3 linked regions of the Chloroflexus aurantiacus J-10-fl genome follow. The protein of the gene in region 2 interacts with the protein of the main gene of each other region in a pairwise test. Links are inferred from orthologs where the notes say so. Each region holds a gene or a part of one and is shown on either strand. Other genes may lie near its edges. The genes, in order: recR, recO and CAUR_RS04555.

Region 1 (7,705 bases), 3.3 Mb from region 2 along the record:
GCCGCAGGGTTGCGTCGTCTGTTCATGCAGAGTGACGAGTCAACACCTGCGCAAAATCCGGTATAATGCAACAAACGCATTAATTGACAAAGAAACGGTTTCCTATGCATCGAATAATTGTTACCCTGCTTACCATCAGTGTACTCGTTGCCTGTGGTGCGCCAGCAGCCGGGCCAACCGCACCGGCTGCATCGCCCACCGTAGCCGGCACCCCGACCAATTCGCGTCCGCCAACGCCAACCCGTGATCCGCGCCTGCCAACCTTGCCGCCGCGTATAACGCCCGGCCCTACGGCCACACCTTTTCCGCTTGAAGCCGGCTGGTGGGATGGGGCTGTCTGTTATGAAATTTTCGTGCGCTCGTTTTACGATAGCGACGGCGACGGCAACGGTGATCTGAACGGCATTATCGCCAAACTTGACTATCTCAATGATGGCGATCCCAACACGACCACCGATCTGGGCATCAATTGTATCTGGCTGATGCCGGTCGCCGAAGCTGCCAGTTATCACGGCTACGACACGATTGACTATTACACGGTCGAACGCGACTACGGCACCAATGAGGATTTCAAGCGTCTGGTTGCCGAAGCGGAACGGCGCGGGATTAAAATCATCATCGATTTAGTACTGAACCATACCAGTACCCAACACCCGTGGTTTCAAGAGGCATTACGCGACCCCAACTCACCGTACCGCGACTGGTATTTGTGGTCGGCGATTGACCCTGGCTATCGTGGCCCATTCGGCAACAATGTGGTCTGGCACAAATCACCCATTCGTGATGAATATTATTACGGCGTGTTCTGGGGTGGTATGCCCGATCTCAACTATCGCAATCCGGCAGTCACTGCCGAAGCCTACAAGATTGCTCGCTTTTGGGTTGAAGAGATGGGGGTTGCCGGCTTCCGTCTCGACGCGATCAAGCATCTGATCGAATATTACACTCTCCAGGAAGACACCGTCGAGACCTTTGAATGGTTGCGCGAGTTTCGACGTTTTCTCGACCGGGAACTACCCGGAACCTTCACGATTGGCGAAGTCTTCAACGGCAACCCGCGCACGCTGGCACCGTACTATCCTGACCAGCTCGATTACTATTTCGAGTTTGAAGTCGCCAATCAGATTCGCGGCGCGGCCAACACCGGTCTATCGCGATTGTTTATGCAGGCGGTGCAGGATGCCTACACAAAACTACCCTATCAACGCTGGGCACCCTTCCTGACCAATCACGACCAGAACCGCGTGATGTCGGTGTTGGGTGATGACGTGGCGAAGGCAAAACTGGCTGCGCTGGCTCTGCTGACCATGCCGGGACTGCCCTTCATCTATTATGGTGAAGAGATCGGCATGCTGGGGGTGAAACCGGATGAGCGTATTCGCACCCCAATGCAGTGGACGAAGGAGGAGTTTGGCGGATTCTCAGCCGGTATTCCCTGGCAGCAGCCGCAGAGCGATTACCCGGTCAAGAATGTGATGTTACAAGACCAGGATCCCGAATCGCTGCTCAACACCTACCGGCAGTTAATTCATCTCCACGTGAATACACCGGCACTGGCGACCGGTGATTTCTGGCCGTTAACTGCTAACGGTGCCAGTGTCGCCGCGTACATCAGGCGCAGTGGTGAAGACATGGTTTTGGTGGTGATTAATTTTGACAAAGTACCCACGCCACCGTTTACACTATCATCAGGTGAGAGCGACCTGCCGGCAGGCACCTACCAGGTGACCGCACTCTTCGGCACGCCACCGGCACCGCCGGTGCCGCTTACCATCGCCGACGGGCGTATCGTGGAGTATCAACCGGGGATCGAAATACCGGCTCAAACCGGATACATATTCAGGTTGGAGCGCTAATGTTACGAAAAGTAACTGCAACTCGTTATGTCACACCGTTGCGTGAAGGCGGTTCATTACCGGCGATTGTCGAAGCCGATGATGATGGCCTGTACGTCGTAAAGTTTCGCGGGGCAGGACAGGGGCCAAAAGTGCTGGTTGCCGAGCTGATCTGTGGTGAACTGGCGCGTGCGCTTGGCCTGCCCGTTCCAGAGCTGGTGTTGATTGAGATCGATCCGGCGTTGGGACGCAACGAACCGGATGGTGAGATTCAAGACCTGATTACAGCCAGCGCCGGATTGAATCTAGCCGTTGATTTCCTGCCCGGTGCGCTGGCATTTGATCCGACATCTGTCCGTGCACTTGACCGTAAACTGGCGTCACTTATCGTCTGGTTTGATGCCTTCATCACCAATGTTGATCGCACGCCCCGCAACACCAATCTCCTCTGGTGGCACCGCCGGCTCTTCTTGATCGACCACGGTGCAGCGCTGTACATTCATTACACCTGGAATGATTACCAGAATCACGCTCGCAAACCCTTCAGCCAGATTCGCGATCATGTGTTGATAGCAGCGGCCAGCGATCTGGAAGCAGCCGACCGTGAACTGGCAGATCATATCAACACAGATCTGCTCTGGCGCATTGTGGCGAACGTCCCCGATGAATGGCTTATTGACCAGCGGTTTTCCTCAGTAGAAGACCACCGTGCAGCCTATGTTGAATATTTGAGTCTACGACTCGCTGCACCGCGCGCATTCGTACAGGAGGCTATCGATGTCCACGAGCGCCTTTGAATATGCATTACTGCGCCTGGTGCCACGGGTAGAGCGTGGTGAGCAGATCAACATTGGGGTGGTGTTGTTGTGTCGGCAACATCGCTTTTTGGGGATACGGATTCATCTCAACGAGGCACGGATTGCCGCTCTCTGGCCTGATCTCGACCTGGCGCCGGTGCACGAGCAACTGGCGGCGTTTGAAATGGTGTGTGCCGGTGGTGCTGGAGCCGGGCCGATTGGCGAATTGCCGATTTACGAGCGCTTTCGCTGGCTGACGGCAACGCGCAGTACAATGATCCAGCCGTCAGCAGTGCACTGCGGCTTGTGCGATGCTCCACAGGTGATGCTCGACCATATCTTTCAGCAGATGGTCGTCTTGCCGGGTCAGGCGATTGACGAACGCGCTCACGAGGCAGGCGCTTTATAACTCAACCCGTACCCGCTCGATCATTGCCTGGAGGGCAAAGCGGGCCTTACCCAGATTTGCAGTTTCGCTCAGCACCCCAAGGATACCGTAGTAGCCGGGAATAATTTGCGAAGCCAGCATCAAGAGCGCATCGGTTTCGAGAACCAGATCGCGCACATAACCAACCCCGATCCGATCAGCCGCTGCCGCTGCCCGCGAGGCTAAATCGGCCAGTTCAAGTTCGGCCAGTTCGATATCGAAGTCGAGTTCGGCAGCACCTGGATGGTAGGCAATTGCCACACTCAGACCATCGGTACCGATGATGCCGGCGAACTGCGCGCCTTTCACGCCGGTAATAGCTTCATTCAAAATGGTATTGACATTCATACAGGTTTACTGCAATTAACAGGCTTGCTGAAAGAGTATTTCGGTTGTTGTAGCCCCTTCCCTGGCATCCCCCCGATGGGGAGGGAGGACGCCCCCCTCCTGCCCCCCCGCTGGGGGGAGGAAATATGCGCCTGGGATTTCCCCGCTGGCGGAGGACGCCCCCCTCCTGACCTCCCCCCGTTGGGGAGAGAAAATGTGCGCCTGGGATTTCCCCGCTGGCGGAGGACGCCCCTCTCCTGACCTCTCCCCGTTGGGGAGAGAAAATGTGCGCCTGGGATTTCCCCGCTGGCGGAGGACGCCCCCCCTGACATCCCTCCGTTGAGGGGGAGGAAGTACCTTTTTTGGCTTTCGACAGGAAGGAAGGACATTTGGCAATACTAACCCAGGCACCGGCTTACAACTCACGTCGTCCTTCAAAGGCGGAGCCAAGCGTTTCCGGATCGGCCCATTCGAGATCGCCACCGGTCGGCAACCCCCGTGCTGGCCGGGTCACCCGTACACCAAGAGGTGCGAGGTCGCGAAGCAGCAGAAAGGCGGTGGCCTCACCCTCGGTATTGGGGTTTGTGGCAAGGATCACTTCCTGAACAGGTTCGGAGCGAACCCGCGCGAGTAGCTCTTCAATCTTGAGATCTTCGCGATAGATACCTTCGAGCGGAGCAATGTGGCCGTGGAGGACATGATACAGACCGCGGTAGGCACCGGTGCGCTCGATAGCCAGCACATCGAGCGGCTCTTCAACCACACAGATTTTGGTTTGATCGCGCGACGGATCGAGACAAATTGCACACAGCTCACCCACGGTGATGTTAAAACAGCGTCGGCAGTAGCCAACCTGTTCTTTCACATCGAGAATAGCTTGCGCCAGCGCCAGCGCCTGTTTTGGTTCAGCCCGTAAGAGATAAAAGGTCAGACGTGACGCCGTCTTTGGGCCGATACCGGGCAGTTTGGCAAATTCCTCGATTAGACGAGCCACCGGTGCGGCAATCAATTGATCCGTGCGAACGGTCATATCATCTCCACCACAGATTCGTCGGTGACAATGCGCAATGCCGACGCATTCCCCTCATCACCAGGACGACAATGCCGGTTTAGAACAACCCCTTGAGACCACCAGTCAACGGCTGCATACGCTCTTCGGCCAACTGCTGCGCTTTGCGCGAGGCGTCATTGATCGCAACTAACAACAGATCCTGCAACATCTCAACATCATCAGGATCGACAACCTCTGGCGAAATCGTGATCGATTGCACTTCGCGATGACCGTTCATTTTGACCGTGATCGCACCACCACCAGCCGTACCTTCGACAATGGTGGCAGCCAGTTCTTCCTGCACCTTCTGCATCTGGCGTTGCATCTGTTGAGCCATTTGCATGAGCTGACGCTGATTCATCAGACAGACTCCCTTCTATTCACCTTAATATTGCAATTGCCTGTACCAGAACACGTGAAGCCGGCGAAGACATGTGAGCGTAGATATGGGTAGAGTACCACACTGCTACACAATTGTACAGCTATCCCGCAAACATTATTCAGGATCGAGCGGTTCGATATCTACAATATGGGCATCGAAGATATTCAATGCAGCACGAACCAGTTCATCTTTACGAGCTTCGCGAATTTTCCCACGCAGATCGGTGGGTTCAACCGATTTTTCCTCGATGGTACAGCGTACCGCGTAGGTCTTCCCCAAACGACGACGCAATAAATCTTCGAGAAGCGACCGATTCTTCGGTTCTTCCAGGCGTTCTTTATGGAACGAGGATGTCACCAGCAGCACGATAGTATTGCCTTCGACATCATACGGACGCGCACTATTGAGCAACGCCTGCACCGTCGGACTGCGCGGACGAACATCACGCTTGAAATCTTCCCAGATCGCCTCAAGCTGTTCAAGCACCGACATATCAGCATCGGCAGCACGAGCAACAGCAGGATCGGCAGGCGGACGCATCTGGCGGGTCGCTGCCCATGCCTCTGGCGGTGGCGGTGGTGGATCGGAGACAGGTGTGACATCCGACGGTACTTCACTGCCGGATGCAGATACCGGTTCGGGTACTGGAGGTGGCGGCGGCGCAACAACGCTGGGCGGCACTGGTTCGGGATGTGCCGGGGCGCGAACGGGTTCGGTTTGCGGAACGATTGCCGGTACAGCAGCACTGGGACGGCTGGTAGGGGTACGTCCTGCCAATGAAGCGGAACGTGACGCAGATGAAGAGGCAGGTTGCGCAACCGGTGGTGGCACCAGCAACGCTTCAACGACTGCCACTTCGAGCGGTAACTGACCATAGGGTGTTGTACGTAACTGTGCATCGAGATTGCTAAACAGCTTCACCCAATGTACCAACGCAGCCATATCGGCCTGCTGCACCCATTGCCCCAAGAGCGCCACTTCGTCATCGCTCAAATCAAGCAGTGTGCGATCACCGGTCGCCTTCAGCACCATCACTGCGCGCAGACGTTCCACCAGATCGCGGGTAAACTGACGCACATCAGCCCCCTGATTGGCAACCCCATGCACTGCGCGCAGCGCTGCTGTCAGATCGTGATTGACAAGAGCCGTGATCAACGCATCAACTTCAGCCGCTGCCGTCATCCCAAGCAGGCTTTGCACCTGTGGTAGCGTGATCGGGCCTTCGACAAACGAAGCCAGTTGCTCGAGAATACCGAGCGCATCACGCATACTGCCGGTGGCAGCGCGCGCAATTGCTTCAGGCACACCATCGGCCAGCACAATTCCTTCTGCCGCTGCAATCCGGCGGAGATGAGCGGCCATTGCCGAAACACTATGGCGAACGAAGGTAAAGCGCTGGCAGCGTGACAGAATCGTGGCGGGAACCTTATGAACTTCGGTGGTTGCAAGGATAAAGAGGGCATGATCGGGTGGCTCTTCCAGCGTTTTCAGCAAGGCATTGAACGCTGCTGTCGAGAGCATGTGGGTCTCGTCGATAATGTAGACCTTCATGCGAGCTTCGGCTGGTCGAAACTGCACCCGCTCGATAATCTCGCGCGCATCTTCCACACTGGTGTGGGAAGCGGCATCCATCTCGATCACATCAACTGCACGCCCTTCAGCAATGGCAGCACACATCTCGCACACGCCGCACGGTCGAGCGGTGGGATCGGGGTTAAGACAATTCACTGCTTTGGCAAGCAGGCGAGCCATGGTCGTCTTCCCAACACCACGGGGGCCGGTAAACAGGTAGGCATGGCCAACCCGATCTTCGGCAATCGCATTGCGGAGCGTCTGTACGACATGCTCCTGCCCGACCAGCTCAGCAAAGGTCTGTGAACGCCATTTTCGATAGAGCGACTGAACTGCCATTACGCTTTCCGATGATCTTGACCCGCACAGCATCTCGTATTATACCAGAGGAGGTACCCCACTTCCGCGCCGAGAGTGGTATAATCGAGATACAGGTATTGTCGATCTGCTACAGAGGGCTTTTATGCTCACCTATGAGCAACTTATCTCAGTTCTGATCGAAGAGCTTGAGCACCAACAGATCAATATTGTCCATACCCAAGAGTTAATAGACGCACACACGTTGGGGCGAAGCCTGCACGTTACGTGCTTCCCGCCAAACATAGATAAACGTGGCCCCTGGGTACGGCTGCCCTTACGGGCAGTGATCAGCCTGCAATGGCCGGCAGAACTCACCGTCATCTCTTTACACGGTCAGGCGATGATTGAAACCTTCAATCAACTGGTTGGTCAACCAATCGATACGCGAAATCTGCTGGGATTTGAGCTGACCTACCACTTACCACTGAGTCATGCCGAGCAAGCGACAGCAGATGCATCAGCCCTGACAAAGAAGGTGATTGATCTCTTCGCGGACCAACCCGACATCGAGCAAAATCTCGATATCAACGCTACGATACAGTACAGCGTCAATCAGGAACCAGTCCTGGCACAACTGACCGTTACTCGCCAGTTTCCGATCCTCCGCCTTGACCGTGATCTGGTCGAGGAGGCTGCAATTGCTCTGGCTATTGAATTACGCGAGATGTTGCCACGGCTCACAATCGTCTTCCATGCCGGTCAAAATGAATCAGGGCTTGATCCGCAGCTCTACTTACGCCCACCAACTGCCTGATGCCGTTCTCTTCTGCTGCATTGCATGCATTGTTACAACCCGGCGTTTCTGAACGCTGGCAGGCTGTGCAACGCCTGTTACACCCTGAGATGCTGGTACTGGCCAATCGCGCCGCAGAGCGTGCAGCGGCGCTCTTGCCACAACAATGGCCGCTGTACGAATTGAGTTTTAAATCACGGCGGGCAATTGATCGCGGTGGT
Region 2 (6,475 bases):
TCCCAGAAAGGGCCAAACTCCAGGGGCGACGCATGCGTCGCCCCTACGACTCACCGGTAGCACACCTGGTAACGCTTCACCACTGGACAGTAGGGGCACGGCATGCCGTGCCCCGACAACTCGCGTTCCCAGAGGACAACCTGTTCAGACATCCTGATCATGCGCCAGTGGCGCACGCTGCCAGCGTTCTTGCGAAGCAAAGACCCTCTCAGATCGCCAGCCGCGCTGCCGGATCACCGAGCAGCATATAGTTGCGCGCATCATTCCGCGCCATCCAGAGCGTCGAAAGCTCACGCGGTTCGGGTTGCTTGCCGAACTTGATGTTCTCCAGCTCTTCAGCCAGGGTGAGCGAACGGGCGGCCTGGATGATGTTGAACTGATCGGTCGCACTCCCCAGTCGTTTCCCGGTTACCAGACGCCCGATCACATCTTCAAAGCTCTGGGTTTGACCACGCGCACCATCCATGCTGAAGCCATACGTCCAGGCTCGTTCAACATGGCCAACCACACCTAGCGCACCGCGCAATAGCATCTGCTGCGGCAGTTGGGCAACGAACGTGAAGGGGGCAATAATTGGGCGACCTTTTTCGGGGTCGAAAATGAATTCGTCTTGCTGCGGACAACCGGCACCGTAACAGGCAAAGATCAGGGCAACCATCCCCTCAAGCGAAAGATTGGTCGGCAAGTCTTCCGCCGCAAACCAGTGCTCGCGCTTGATCCCACCAAAACCGGTCCAGTCTTGCGTCACGAGCGCGCCTTGATAGGGAATAAGCTCGCGATCAGTGGCCGGTAATCCCAGTCCATGGGTAGCGCTAAAGAGGATCGCCGGCGGTTGATTGCCATCGCGCAGGGCCAGTTCGAGATTGCTGCGTGTCGCATCCCCGGCCAGCAGGAGCCGTTTGGCAAAACCCTGTTTTTGCGGTAACCCACGCTCGTGCCATTTAGCCAGCGGGGTTACCAGTTCGAGCGCACTACGCTCGGTTGATTTGTCGAGATCGTGGCGCGTGCCGAAATAGACAATCTCGCGCCGCAGACGAATCTCTCGTGCTGCCCGCCGTTCGTAATCAACCAGCCGTTGGGCATAGGTACGATAATCGGCGTAGCGATGATGCCCACGTTCATCCGTAAAACAGAGCCGACCTACACCCCAGAAGATGTCGAGTTCGTATTGGAAATTGAAACTGATAAACGCGCGGTCGTTCTCAGCCAGTGGCCCTGGCCGGGCGGCGATTAGGAGATAGAAGGGTACACCCTGACTCGGCTTGACAGGGCCGGCCATTGTACCGTGGCGGGCCAGCCAGGCGTTCACCCGTTCACCGGGGCGATGCACCAGGACTGGCGCACGCTGCTCCCATGGTTGCTTCGGATCGGCATAGCGCCCGGCCCACTCGGCACAGGTTTCCCCCTGGCGAAAGTTGACTGCCGGTAGTACAATCCCCTGCTGCTGCGCCCGATGTTCAATCAACGGCCAGAGCGCCTCGATCAGACGCACATCGTCGGTTGCGCTGACCACCAGCGCCCAGCGCGCCTGCGCCAAATCTTCCTGATCGACCTCGGCGACGACACCAAAATGCTTTTCTTCGGCTTCGTTGCGGGTTTTGTGGAGCGCGTGCAGGTCTTTCGGGTCTTCACTGTGCTGCGCCAGTTCACTGGCTCGCTTTGCATCAATGCGCAGGAGTGGCTCGCCACGCCGGCCATCGATGCCGTTTGGATACAATTCATCGGGACTTTGATCATCGGCCACCAGGATCAGCGGGCCGCTGTAGCCGGTCACCACCGGCACTGCCGGCTCTGCGGGAGCGACCGGCACGGCTTCGGTGTCCGCCACGCTTACCGCCGATTGGACACCGGCCAGGGCCTGTACCCGCTCGATCAAGGCGTCGAGCCGGCTCCGCAGGGCCTGCATCTCGGTCAGGATGGCTGTGAGTTCGTCAGGTGCAGCCTTGCCCAGCACAGGAGCGACCGGTTCCGGTTGTTCAATAATCACACCCGTGGCCACCAGGGCGGCCAGGCCCTCATCAAAGATCAGTTGGTACGGTACGTAACAATATCCCGGCCCATCAGGATTTTCACTTGCCCAATCACTGCCCCACGAATTACGCACGATGAAGTAACCGCCGCCGGGTGCCGTCGGATCATCGCGATAGCCCAGCGCACACATTGCGTGCCCACCCAGACGTTGCTCGCCGGGCAATGCCCGCCGCACACGCCCGATCCGACGCACCTGTCCGCTACTCGTCCAATGCTCACCGATCATCAAGCCGATTAACACCGGTCGTCCAGCCGCCAATGCAGCTTTAATCTGTTGCACATCACGCGCCGGCAATTGTTCGACTGCCGCCAGTCGGCGTTGTTTTGCCTCCTGAAATGCAGCCGGACTCGGTCGTTCGTGCCCAGGGTTCTGGTTATCAACCGGCTCTGGCCGGTAGGGCCACGTCTCTTCCCGACACACCCCCAGCTCGGCCACCGCTCGCATCGCGACCAGCGGATTGGTACCAACATCGCCCGGAATCCGGTCACGATCCTTACTAATCCAGTAAATAAACTGCTCGGAAAGATCGGTCGGGTCTTTGCTCAAGATTTGCACCATCGCCGCAATGCTAAAGGCGACGCAAGTATTGCGCGGCCCCTGGCTCACCGGTGGGGGCAGGTTCAACAGTGGCGCCACCTCTGCCGGCAGCCCAACCGGTGGGCTGAACGCCGTCGCATCAACTTCGGGCAGATCATCGAAAATGGCGCCGGTACCAACCGGTTCCATTGCCACATCGACACTGAACGAGCTGGCGTCGGGCACCACATCCAGCGCCGCCATCACCATCGCTCGCACATCATCTTCGCTGCGCCCCAACACCTGCGCCAGCGCAGCCAGACCGCTGCCCAAACCGGTATTGGTGGCCCGTGCCGTCGCCACCAGCTCTTCGACGCTGGTGATCCAATAGGCAGCCAATGCCGTTCGGGTTGCGTCATCAATGGCGGCCACTGCGGTCAATGGTGTGAGTGTGCGCATAGCAAATTCCCATCTCTATTATTAATCTTCCGGGCAAGCCGTGCCGGGCAATTGGGTCTCGTCATCCGGCAACATTACTCCATCCGAGCCAGGATACCGCGCAGCAGAGCGGCAAATTTCGGTTTGGCCGCTTCACCGGCTTCAATCACCTCTTCGTGGTTAGCCGGTGGGCCATCTGGCAAGGCCAGATTCGTTATCAGGGAAAAGCCCAATACCCGCATTCCGCCGTGTATTGCCACAATAATCTCCGGCGCAGTTGACATCCCCACCGCATCGGCTCCCAATGTGCGCAGCATCCGCAACTCGGCAGCACTCTCGAAATGAGGGCCACTCAGCATACAATAGACACCCTCGCGCAACGTGATGCCCAGATCGGCTGCTACTGCGCGGGTCAGCGGCACCAGATCATTATCGAAGGCGCCCACCATCGCCGGAAACCGCGGCCCCAGCCGCTCGTCGTTTGGGCCGCGCAGTGGATGATGGCCGGCCATCCCCGGCAGAAAAATCTGGTCGCTGATCCGCATAATATCCCCAACCTGCCAGTCGGGCCGTAAACCACCGGCAGCATTGGTAACGATCAGCGTCTCGCAGCCGAGGGCACGCAGCACCCGCACCGGAAAGGTTACCTCCTGCATGCTGTAGCCTTCGTAGAAATGAAACCGGCCACGCATCGCCGCTACCGGTTGACCGGCCAGCATCCCAATCGCCAGCTCACCGCGATGACCAACGACTTTTGGCTCGTGAAAGCCGGGAATGTCACGGTACGGAATCACAACCGCATCAGTCATCTCGTCGGCCAGCGCACTCAAGCCGGAACCGAGAATGAGGCCAACCCGTGGCGAGAGGCGCAGCCGCGGGACGATGGCTGCGCAAGCCTGTTCGATATCGTTATACATTGACCACCTGTCTCTATCTACACCGATCCTGACGGGATCAGTAACATCACCGGAACAATAAATCAAATACGGCTGAGCAGATCGCGTTTCTTCGCCTCAAACTCTTCCGGCGACAGAATCCCCCGATCCCGCAGCCGGGCCAGTTCTTCCAACGTGCGCTGAATATCAATCACCCCACCAACCGGTCGCCCGGGTACGTAGCCATCGGTTTCCAGATAGCCATACCCCCGTTCGAGATTATGCTTCGCTTCCAGCAATGCCCGCTTGAATTCCAGTGGCGCTTCAATCCGATCCATCAGATTCGCACCTTCGCTGCCGGACGCAGTGAGTATCTCGATAGTACCGAAATTGAAGATACGCCCGAAAATGCTCTGGCGCAATTCAATATCGTTAATCTTTTCGAGTGAGGAATCAATCACCCGTTTGTTAAAAATCCCACGTATCTGCAAAACCCGACGGTCAGTAATAACAATTTGCTCCGAATTCCAGCGTAAAAAGTCGAGAAAACCACTGATCAGTACAATCACACTGATCACAATACAGATCAGCAAAATCAGATTGCTGACGCTGATATTGCCAATCATCGCTGCCGGATTATTCCGAAACGCCATATTCGAGGCGACGCCAGCAGCCACCAGGATGGCAATCAACGACAATTCGGTCAAGATGTTCACAATCAACACAAAAATGTGCTGGCGGGCAATGTATAGAATTTGCTCTCCCCGCCCGAGCAGGCTTTCTACGTAACTCATGGCCCGCCCTCCTTTGATGTCGGCAGTGTCGTAACCATACCAGTACTACTGTGATGATAACAGATGATCGAGAAACCCGGCTGATTTAAGATCACGTTCGAGCAACAGGCGTAAGCTGGCCCGCAGGAGTGTAGCGGCTTCCTGACGTGTCGCTGGTGAAATACGGAGTGTTTCAGCAGCCGTCACAGGTTGCGCTTGCAGATAGCGCAGCAGGCGAAAGGTCGGCTCGTTCATTGAGAGAGCGGCTGGATCGGCGGTGCGATCACGGGGGCAGAGCACACCACCGAGCGTCGGGCTATACCGGTCGGCAGCCGGCGTCAACAGCTCGTTACAAACCACGCAATAGTGCAACTGCGGACGATAGCCGAGGATGTGGAGCAGGTGTAATTCAAAGCTCCGCAACGTCAGTTCAGGATTGGCGCTGCCATCCAGCGCTTGCAGCGTCTCGACCAGAAGTTGAAACAGGAGCGGGTTTTCTTCCGACTCAGCGGCCAGGCGGTCGTATAACTCGGCCACGTAATACCCACAGCCCAACCGTGTCAGATCGGTACGCAAGACCGGAAAGGCATGCACAATCTGACTCTGGGTAACAATATCAAGATTACGCCCCACGGCAAACATCATCTGCGCGTGGGTGAAGAGTTCGATGTGGCCGGCCAGCCGACTCTTCATCTTGCGCGCACCTTTGGCGATAACCCATCGCTTACCGGTTGGCGTAGCAATCAGGAGCAGACGATCGGCTTCGGCAAAATCGGTACGACGAAGAATAACCGCCTCGCTGCGATACACTCGCTCTCGCATGGAACCTGTCGCCATTACGCGCCGTCGGGCTGTACCGGCGATGCGCCTTGTGCGGGTGTGGTTGATGCAAGTCCCCGTCGGTGACCCTCGTTGACTTGTCAGTCTGACCCGCAAAACAATTACCGTGCTGTCGTTAATCAGGCATGCACAATGAATGCCTTATCCTTGCACGCTGTATTATAGCCGCTCAGAGAAGGCCGATCAAGCGATATTTCACTTTACCACTTCGCCGGTCTGAAGTACAATAGTTCGTCGGTGTGCAAGTATCAGACAACGAAGGATCGATGTACCTCAAACGACTGGAAATTCAAGGTTTCAAGACATTCGCGACCCGTACCGTCTTTGAGTTTCAGCCCGGGATTACGGCTGTGGTCGGGCCGAACGGGAGTGGCAAATCAAACCTGGCCGATGCAGTGCGCTGGGTGCTCGGCGAGCAGAGCATGGCCGCGCTCCGCTGCAAACAGGCCGGCGAGCTGCTGTTTGCCGGTGGTGGCAAGCGTCCGCCGGCAGGACTGGCCGAGGTGGCGTTGACGATTGATAACAGCGACCGCCTCTTGCCCCTCGATTTCGATGAAGTGACAATCACCCGGCGCGTGACGCGAACAGGCGAGAATGAGTATTTCATCAACCGCGCTCGTGTCCGACTGCGCGATCTGTTGGCCGCCGTCGAACCACTCGGCGGTTCCTACACGATTATCAATCAGGGTCTGGTTGATGCCGCTCTCACCCTGCGCCCGTCCGAACGCCGCCGGCTGTTTGAAGATGCAGCCGAAATCGGCGGGTTCGAGCTACGCAAAGCCGAAGCCATCCGTCGCCTGCGCGAAAGCGAGACCAACTTGCAGCGCGTCGCCGACTTGCTGGCCGATCTCGAACCCCGCTTGCGCAGCCTGCGCCGTCAGGCCGGACAGGCCCGCCAGTACCGCGAATGGCAGGCCGAACTCCACACGCTGCTGGCTCGCTGGCATCACGCCGGATGGCGCGAAGCGCAGGCTCAGGAACAGCAGGCCCGGCTGCAAGCC
Region 3 (7,902 bases), 2.7 Mb from region 2 along the record:
GGTAGCCGAAGGGGCGTGTGATCGCGACGGGAAACCAATCACGGCTTCGTATGTCAAGAAAATTTTGGAAGAGCGTCTGGGTGAAGATACCAGAGTGACCATCCTCGGCCACGTGCAGCGTGGTGGCGCTCCCAGCGCATTTGATCGCTGGATGAGTTCATTATTGGGGGCAACGGCGGTTGAAGAGTTACTGGAAGCCGATCCCAATGCCGAACCGAAACTGATCGGGTTGCGTGAGAATCGGGTTGTGCGTCTACCACTGATGACCTGTGTCCGCGATACCCATCAGGTTGCCGAGGCGATTGCCCAGCGCGACTACGAACGTGCGCTGGCGATGCGGGGCAATAGCTTTGTGGAGGCGTACCGCACCCTCGGCACCCTCATTCAGTCGCAGCCCTCGCCCCCCGACCGATTACGGCGCGGGCATCGCTTCGCAGTGCTGCACAGTGGCGGCCCGGCACCGGGAATGAATACGGCGGTACGGGCAGCGGTGCGGATCGGCATTGACCGCGGCCATACGATGCTCGGTGTGCGCAATGGGTTTCAGGGACTGATCGATGGCGACATCCACGAAATGGATTGGATGAGCGTAAGTGGTTGGGCAACGATGGGTGGCGCCGAGCTGGGCACCAATCGCAAGGTGCCGCAAGGCAGCGAGCTATACCAGATTGCCCGTAACATCGAGCGCTTCGGAATTGACGGTATCTTGATGATCGGTGGTTGGACCGGGTATCAGGCAATCTACAAGCTGTACAGCGAGCGACACATCTTCCCGGCATTCAACATCCCTATGATCTGCTTGCCGGCAACGATTGACAACAATCTTCCCGGTTCTGAGCTGAGTCTGGGTGCAGATACCGCATTGAACAGCATCGTCAGTGCAATTGATCGGATCAAGCAGTCGGCGGTGGCTTCACGGCGCTGTTTCATTGTCGAAGTTATGGGGCGTGACTGTGGTTATCTGGCCTTGATGAGCGGATTGGCAACCGGCGCCGAGCGGGTCTACCTCCCCGAAGAAGGCATCAGCCTGCGCAAATTGCAAGCCGATCTCGACGAGATGATGCGCTGGTTTCGTGCTGGTAAGCGCCTGAGTTTGATCATTCGCAATGAAAAAGCGAATCCGATCTACACCACCTCGTTCATCTGCTCGTTGTTTGAAGAAGAGGGTGGTAAGCTATTCGAGGTACGGCAGGCGATTCTCGGTCATTTGCAGCAGGGAGGTGATCCTTCGCCGTTCGACCGTATTCAGGCTACCCGTCTGGCCGTGCGCTGTATCGAGTTCCTGGTCGAGCACGCTGACCGTCGCGAACCAATCGGGGCGTTCATCGGCTATCGGGGCGGTAAAGTCCAGATACATCAGCTCGACGATATGCCACGCCTGATGGATCCGGTGCATGCCCGTCCGCGAGAGCAGTGGTGGATGTCTTTGCGGCAAATGACCGATTTGCTCACGACGCCGCCATCACCTACCGTTGAGAGCGGGAAGTAATAGCAGGTGCGCTGGCCCGGCAATGATGAATATCAAATCTGGTGCCACAGAAGGCTTGGCACACGATCCGAAAATGAGCCTGATGCCGAACCTGAGCGTGATATTGAACCAGCACTCTGCACCTGCAACGACCCAATAGGGGCTTGCCGGTAGCACACCCGGTGGCTGCTTAGCACGGGCCCCCCGGAATGATGCACATCGCTGAACAAGAGCTAGCGTGATTGCTGTGGTAGGGGACGTCACACCGTTCCCTACCCCATACCGCTACATCAGGCTGTACCAGGCTGTCCAAACCTTGCGAGCAGAGACATATCACGCTGGCGCTGCCTCTGAGCACGAACGTTTTGAACCAGCGCTCCGCACCGGTAACGACCCAACAGAGGCTCGCCGATAGCTGTTCAGCACGGCGACACCCCGAAACGCTGCACCTCTGCGCGTAAGATTTATATCAAATCCAGTTTAATGGAAGTCATGAAACACTATCCAACGTCACTCTGACGCTGCACTGCGGTGCGTAAGTGCTGGTATCCCCTGGGAGCACGAGCCTCCGGCTCGCCCACCACCTGGAGCCGCACACCCTCCAACGTCACTCTGACGCTGCACTGCGGTGCGTAAGTGCTGGTATCCCCTGGGAGCACGAACCTCCGGCTCGCCCACCGCCTGGAGCCGCACACCCTCCAACGTCACTCTGACGCTGCACTGCGGTGCGTAAGTGCTGGTATCCCCTGGGAGCACGAGCCTCCGGCTCGCCCACCGCCTGGAGCCGCACACCCTGCTGACCCACCCTGAACCGTTCACATCCACCCCCAGCGGGAGCGGACCGGGGTGAGGGCGTGTCGTATCTGAGAACAACGCAAGCGTGACCCGCGTCCAGGCACCACCTTGACATTGCCCCTGAACGTAACGGCACGTAAACCAGTCAGTACACCTGCAACGACCCACCAGCGGCCCGCCAGGGGCGTGCTTCGTGGAGCTTCAGCATGGGCGCAACAACCTGAGCGATGCACATTGTCAGTCAAGATTGGACATAGGCGCTGCACCACGGTGCCTACGTATATCCCCTGCGCGCGCGATCCTCCGGCTCACCCATCACCTGGAACTGCGTGCCCTACTGACTCACCCTGCACCGTTCACATCCGCCTCCAGCGGGGGCGGACAGGGGTGGGAACGTTCTTCCGTTCCGGCGAGTTCAGAGACAGACTGAAAATATAAGCCGGCACCGCTTCTACCGCATCAGGAAGCGCCAGCACAGCCCTCTCATCGCCCCTCGCCCGTGATGCTGCAAGGACAGGCAGGAAATACGAGGGAATACAACTTCTACCGCATCAGGAAGCGCCAGCACAGCACTCTCATCTCACTTCTTCCACGCCGCGCTTTTCATTACCCACATATCACCCAGTAACCGGTATGACACCTCATATCACATCGTGATGAATACGGTGCATCATTCGTCACGCACTCCATCCAAGTGGTCACGCACTCCTCAGCGTCCTGCTGCATTATCAGCACAACATCAATACCGTTCCCGTGACACGGGTTTCCAGCCCGTGTGCAGCCATCCCCGCCACTGCCGTCAGGTGCTGGCCGTCGCCGATGATGCGCAGGCAGGAAGCCTGCTTCACGGGCTGGCGCAACGTCCCCCGCTGCCCCACCCAACCCGCCGATCTGTGCCCCCTCGCCAACGGCACGCCCTGCCAGGGCGATCCAGCAGCACGTCCGGCACCCCCTCCGCACCGTGCGGCCAGCCCTGCGGTCGTGCGGGCTGACGCCCTCCCTCACGACCTGCACGCCCCGCCGGGTCTATCCATACGTGCGCCTGACACCTGCTCCCCGCCGGCAGGTCAGCCCCGGAGAGGCTTCCACGAAGGGTGGCAGGGTTTCAACCCGCCAATCCGTGCCAACCCGCCGCTCCATTAACCCACCGGCGCAGAAACCCGTCAACCCTTCCCCTCGCTGCCCTTCACCACACCGTTTCCGCCCCCCGCCGGGCTACCGTTGAGCACGCTCAGCCCTGCCGGTCAGGTAGGCTGACGCCCTCCCTCACGACCTGCACGCCCCGCCGGGTCTATCCATACGTGCGCCTGACACCTGCTCCCCGCCGGCAGGTCAGCCCCGGAGAGGCTTCCACGAAGGGTGGCAGGGTTTCAACCCGCCAATCCGTGCCAACCCGCCGCTCCATTAACCCACCGGCGCAGAAACCCGTCAACCCTTCCCCTCGCTGCCCTTCACCACACCGTTTCCGCCCCCTGCCGGGCTACCGTTGAGCACGCTCAGCCCTGTCGGTCAGGTAGGCTGACACCCTCCCTCACGACCTGCACGCCCCGCCGGGTCTATCCATACGTGCGCCTGACACCTGCTCCCCGCCGGCAGGTCAGCCCCGGAGAGGCTTCCACGAAGGGTGGCAGGGTTTCAACCCGCCGATCCGTGCCAACCCGCCGCTCCATTAACCCGCCGGCGCAAAAACCCGCCAACCCTTCCCCTCGCTGCCCTTCACCACACCGTTTCCGCCCCCTGCCGGGCTACCGTTGAGTACGCTCAGCCCTGTCGGTCAGGTAGGCTGACGCCCTCCCTCACGACCTGCACGCCCCGCCGGGGCTATCCATACGTGCGCCTGACACCTGCTCCCCGCCGGCAGGTCAGCCCCGGAGAGGCTTCCACGAAGGGAGGCAGGGTTTCAACCCGCCGATCCGTGCCAACCCGCCGCTCCATTAACCCGCCGGCGCAGAAACCCGTCAACCCTTCCCCTCGCTGCCCTTCACCACACCGTTTCCGACCCCCGCCGGGCTACCGTTGAGCACGCTCAGCCCTGTCGGTCAGGTAGGCTGACGCCCTCCCTCACGACCTGCACACCCCGCCGGGGCTATCCATACGTGCGCCTGACACCTGCTCCCCGCCGCCAGGCAGCCCTGCCGGCCTTCCACGAATTGAGGCAGGGTTTCAACCCGCCGATCCGTGCCAACCCGCCGCTCCATTAACCCACCGGCGCAGAAACCCGTCAACCCTTCCCCTCGCTGCCCTTCACCACACCGTTTCCGACCCCCGCCGGGCTACCGTTGAGCACGCTCAGCCCTGTCGGTCAGGTAGGCTGACGCCCTCCCTCACGACCTGCACACCCCGCCGGGGCCTATCCATGCGTGCGCCTGACACCTGCTCCCCGCCGCCAGGCAGCCCTGCCGGCCTTCCACGAATTGAGGCAGGGTTGCAACCCGCCAATCCGTGCCAACCCGCCGCTCCATTAACCCGCCGGCGCAAAAACCCGCCAACCCTTCCCCTCGCTGCCCTTCACCACACCGTTTCCGCCCCCTGCCGGGCTACCGTTGAGCACGCTCAGCCCCCTTCCCTCCGCGCGGTCAGCCCTGCCGGTCAGGTAGGCTGACGCCCTCCCTCACGACCTGCACGCCCCGCCGGGTCTATCCATACGTGCGACTGACACCTGCTCCCCGCCGGCAGGTCAGCCCTGCCGGCCTTCCACGAATTGAGGCAGGGTTTCAACCCGCCGACACGCCGGCCCCGATCCCGCACGTGGGCCAAGCAATATCCGAGTTGTGGGTAATGCATAGGAGGAAGCCGGAGGTGAGGGTGTTCATGACATCTCCAAGCCCTATCTCCTATATACGCTCACAAATTCTGTCCAACCTTGCCCCCCCACGGGGAGAGGCATCTAGCCATCCCTGTGGTGCCAACAACTATTGGTAGCCTCGGCAACGATGAACAGTATCGGTTAACCCAAGTTGCCACCTATGCTATGAGCAGGCTACGGAGGCTGATTGCCAGGATGAACAGCACGACGTTGCGCGTACCACCGTGCGGCGTACCTGCCTGAACGACGTGGGGAGCATCCAATTCCTATCGACGCGCTACGCCACGCCTCACGACAGCAACTCAGGCTATAACCATCCGCTGTGTTCTCCGTGCCTCTGTGGTGACAAAGGTAGCAACTTGAGTTATCGGTTAAGACTTGGTATCACACGCCGCTACTCTAGCGTCACCGGCAATGTGCTGGCTGCAAATGATGCGACAACGCGGGTGAGATTATCCTCACCCGCGTATGCATCAGAGACTAGCACTAGAAGGGAATATCTTCGTCTTCGATAGGTTGCGGCTGATTGCGAGCAGGGGCACGGCTAACCGGTGGTCGGGTAGAAGGAGCACTGGTTGCCGAACGTGAAGGTGTGGGTGGTACCGGTGGCGGTGTCCGCCGCACCGGCTCGTCCATTGGCTCGTCGTATGCCGGTTCAGCATCAGGTATTGGCCCACGCTCACCTTTGGGGGAGAGAATGATCATATCCTGGGCGATCACCTCAGTCGTATAGCGATCCTGCCCATCGCGATCCGTCCACTTGCGGGTCTGAAGGCGACCCTCGACGTAAACACGGGTACCTTTGGTGAGGTATTGATTGCAGATTTCACCGAGCTTGTCCCATGCGACGACGCGGAACCACTCGGTCTCTTCGTGTGTATTGCCGTCTTTATCGCGCCACGTGCGGTTGCTCGCCACCCGGAATGTGGTAACTGCGCTTCCCTGTGCGGTGTAACGCATCTCAGGATCAGCGCCGAGATGGCCTGTCAATTGAACCTTGTTCAAATCCTTCGCCATGATACCCTCCTCGTTACTCGTGTGTTATCGTCCCAACTGTACCGAACCGAGCGAGAGCTTTCCCGCACGATCTCGAACTATTGTGCGAATTATAGCATATGCTCTGTCGCATCGTCAAGAGCATAGCATTGCAATCATGTGACAGATTTGTGATGTTGTTACGACAGGCCAATATCGAAACCGGCTTCAAGGTCACGCCGTGAGTAGCGGCGGAACGCGAGCACGGTTGTGGTGTGGCGCACACCAGGAATACGGGCGATACCACCAGGAACAGCTTCATCAAGCGATTCGTAAGCGTTGACCCGCAGCACCGCGATGATGTCGTAGTCACCGGTGACGGAGTAGACTTCGGCGACGTTGGGAAGTTCGGCGACTTCCTGGGCAATATCGCTGATGCGTTGTGGTTCACAGGTGATAAATACGAAGGCAGTGACCATGAGCGCACTCCTGAATGACGGATCCGAGGACAGGTAAGCTAATGATACCAGATTCTACCTGTACGTGCTGCTGTCGTCGATACTGGCCTAAAAAGGTTCAGGTGGTCGGGCACGCCAAAGCATGGGTGTTAACCAGTACCAGAGTGTGTTGAGCATGACCAGTAAGCCAGCAGCGAGAACGCTGAGCCGTCCTGCCCACCCTCGACGCCAGAGGGCATCGCAAGCGGCAGCACAGCCGGTTGCTACCACCCAACCGAGAGCCATCAGGTAGCGAGGACTGTTGGAGATTTGGGTGATAAAGGGCAGAATAGCGAAGATGAGCGCAACAACGAAACTCAGTCCCATCAGTCCAGTCGTGATTTGCCAGCCCTGCCGCCGATACAACAGCCAGAGGCCACCTATGGCAAACGGGATCGGGAAGAATCCATAGTGGGCAATCAGGCCGGCCTGCCAGAGGGTGTTCCAGAGAGCAGCTCGACTAATTGGTGGTCGTCCGGCAACGGCAGTTAAGCCACCACTGCGTGCTGTGTCCAGTTGGGCCAGGAACATCGGCAGGTAAGCGCTGTAGAAGAAGACAATCGCAAAGATCGCTCCGCCAGCGATAGCCATCGTTAGTGGACGGCAAACACGCTGTGCCCACGGGGCATTCAACCAGCCAGCCGACCAGACGATGCCAAGTAGCATTCCCAGTAAGGCACCACTACTAATCAAAAACCCAAAATGACCGAGAAAGACCATCGCACTCAATGCTGCCAGACCCACTATCCATTCACGGTAGCATTGACCGGCCTGCCACTCTTCCCATGCTCGAATAACTCCCCAAATCAAGAGCAGGTAGAGGCTTTGGGTGATAATATGAGTGTCAAAAGACCACCAGGTGGTGAGGTACGTTGCGGCGGTAAATACATAGATTGCGGCTGCCAGCACTGCCGGTCGCGAAGGGAGGACACGGCGGGCAATCAGGTAGATCAGGATCGCACTCAGGCTGTCAGCCAGGGCTGCCCCAATTTGTAAGAGGAGCGGAGTTTCAAGACCTAATACGCGAGCCGGCGCCAGCAAGAGGTACGGCCCCGGTGGATACGGAAAATCAATTCCCCGATTCTTTGAGATAATCGTGATAAACCCACCCAACGCTTCATGAAAGCGATTGGTATGGAAGCCAATATCGCCGGGCATACTGGCCGGGTAGAAGCGTCCGCCGATCCGGGTTGCAAAGGCAACTGCTACGATAGCACTGAGTGACGACCCGGCCTCGCCGATGGCGAGCGCACGCAGCCCGGCCTGTACTGCCAGAGTTAACGGATAGGTGAGGGCCAATGCGATAAAGGCCGCTTCTGCGCCGAACGCCCACCGTGCCGGATCGAGGATAAGCGCAAGGC

What was found.
Region 1: the proteins of recO (region 2) and recR interact in binary tests that used the Escherichia coli proteins (3 or more experiments, as listed by UniProt). The link is inferred for Chloroflexus aurantiacus J-10-fl from one-to-one orthologs.
Region 3: the proteins of recO (region 2) and CAUR_RS04555 interact in binary tests that used the Escherichia coli proteins (3 or more experiments, as listed by UniProt). The link is inferred for Chloroflexus aurantiacus J-10-fl from one-to-one orthologs.

What each region holds. Positions count from the first base shown.
Region 1 is NC_010175.1:660,097-667,801, forward strand. Bases 2,610-5,382 are described here. They hold recR (recombination mediator RecR), read right to left. Parts: upstream 4,417-5,382; coding sequence 3,802-4,416; downstream 2,610-3,801. Other genes in these bases: CAUR_RS02635 (HipA family kinase), read left to right, coding at 2,610-2,632; CAUR_RS02640 (DUF3037 domain-containing protein), read left to right, coding at 2,613-3,041; CAUR_RS02645 (roadblock/LC7 domain-containing protein), read right to left, coding at 3,036-3,407; CAUR_RS02655 (YbaB/EbfC family nucleoid-associated protein), read right to left, coding at 4,496-4,798; dnaX (DNA polymerase III subunit gamma/tau), read right to left, coding at 4,934-5,382. In the rest of the region: CAUR_RS02625 (uracil-DNA glycosylase), read left to right, coding at 1-66; CAUR_RS02630 (alpha-amylase family glycosyl hydrolase), read left to right, coding at 105-1,856; more of CAUR_RS02635, read left to right, coding at 1,856-2,609; more of dnaX, read right to left, coding at 5,383-6,730; CAUR_RS02665 (hypothetical protein), read left to right, coding at 6,855-7,505; CAUR_RS02670 (McrB family protein), read left to right, coding at 7,505-7,705. UniProt on the Escherichia coli protein: May play a role in DNA repair. It seems to be involved in an RecBC-independent recombinational process of DNA repair. It may act with RecF and RecO.
Region 2 is NC_010175.1:3,929,865-3,936,339, reverse strand. What follows is about bases 3,579-6,475. They hold recO (DNA repair protein RecO), read right to left. Parts: upstream 5,457-6,475; coding sequence 4,701-5,456; downstream 3,579-4,700. Other genes in these bases: smc (chromosome segregation protein SMC), read left to right, coding at 5,741-6,475; CAUR_RS15375 (PH domain-containing protein), read right to left, coding at 3,966-4,655; CAUR_RS15380 (purine-nucleoside phosphorylase), read right to left, coding at 3,579-3,903. Outside these bases: CAUR_RS15385 (C1 family peptidase), read right to left, coding at 209-3,007; more of CAUR_RS15380, read right to left, coding at 3,082-3,578. UniProt on the Escherichia coli protein: Involved in DNA repair and RecF pathway recombination.
Region 3 is NC_010175.1:1,190,217-1,198,118, forward strand. Bases 4,322-7,291 are described here. They hold CAUR_RS04555 (single-stranded DNA-binding protein), read right to left. Parts: upstream 6,087-7,291; coding sequence 5,556-6,086; downstream 4,322-5,555. Other genes in these bases: CAUR_RS04560 (Lrp/AsnC family transcriptional regulator), read right to left, coding at 6,245-6,523; CAUR_RS04565 (glycosyltransferase family 39 protein), read right to left, coding at 6,611-7,291. Also shown: CAUR_RS04550 (6-phosphofructokinase), read left to right, coding at 1-1,489; more of CAUR_RS04565, read right to left, coding at 7,292-7,902. UniProt on the Escherichia coli protein: Plays an important role in DNA replication, recombination and repair. Binds to ssDNA and to an array of partner proteins to recruit them to their sites of action during DNA metabolism. Acts as a sliding platform that migrates on DNA via reptation.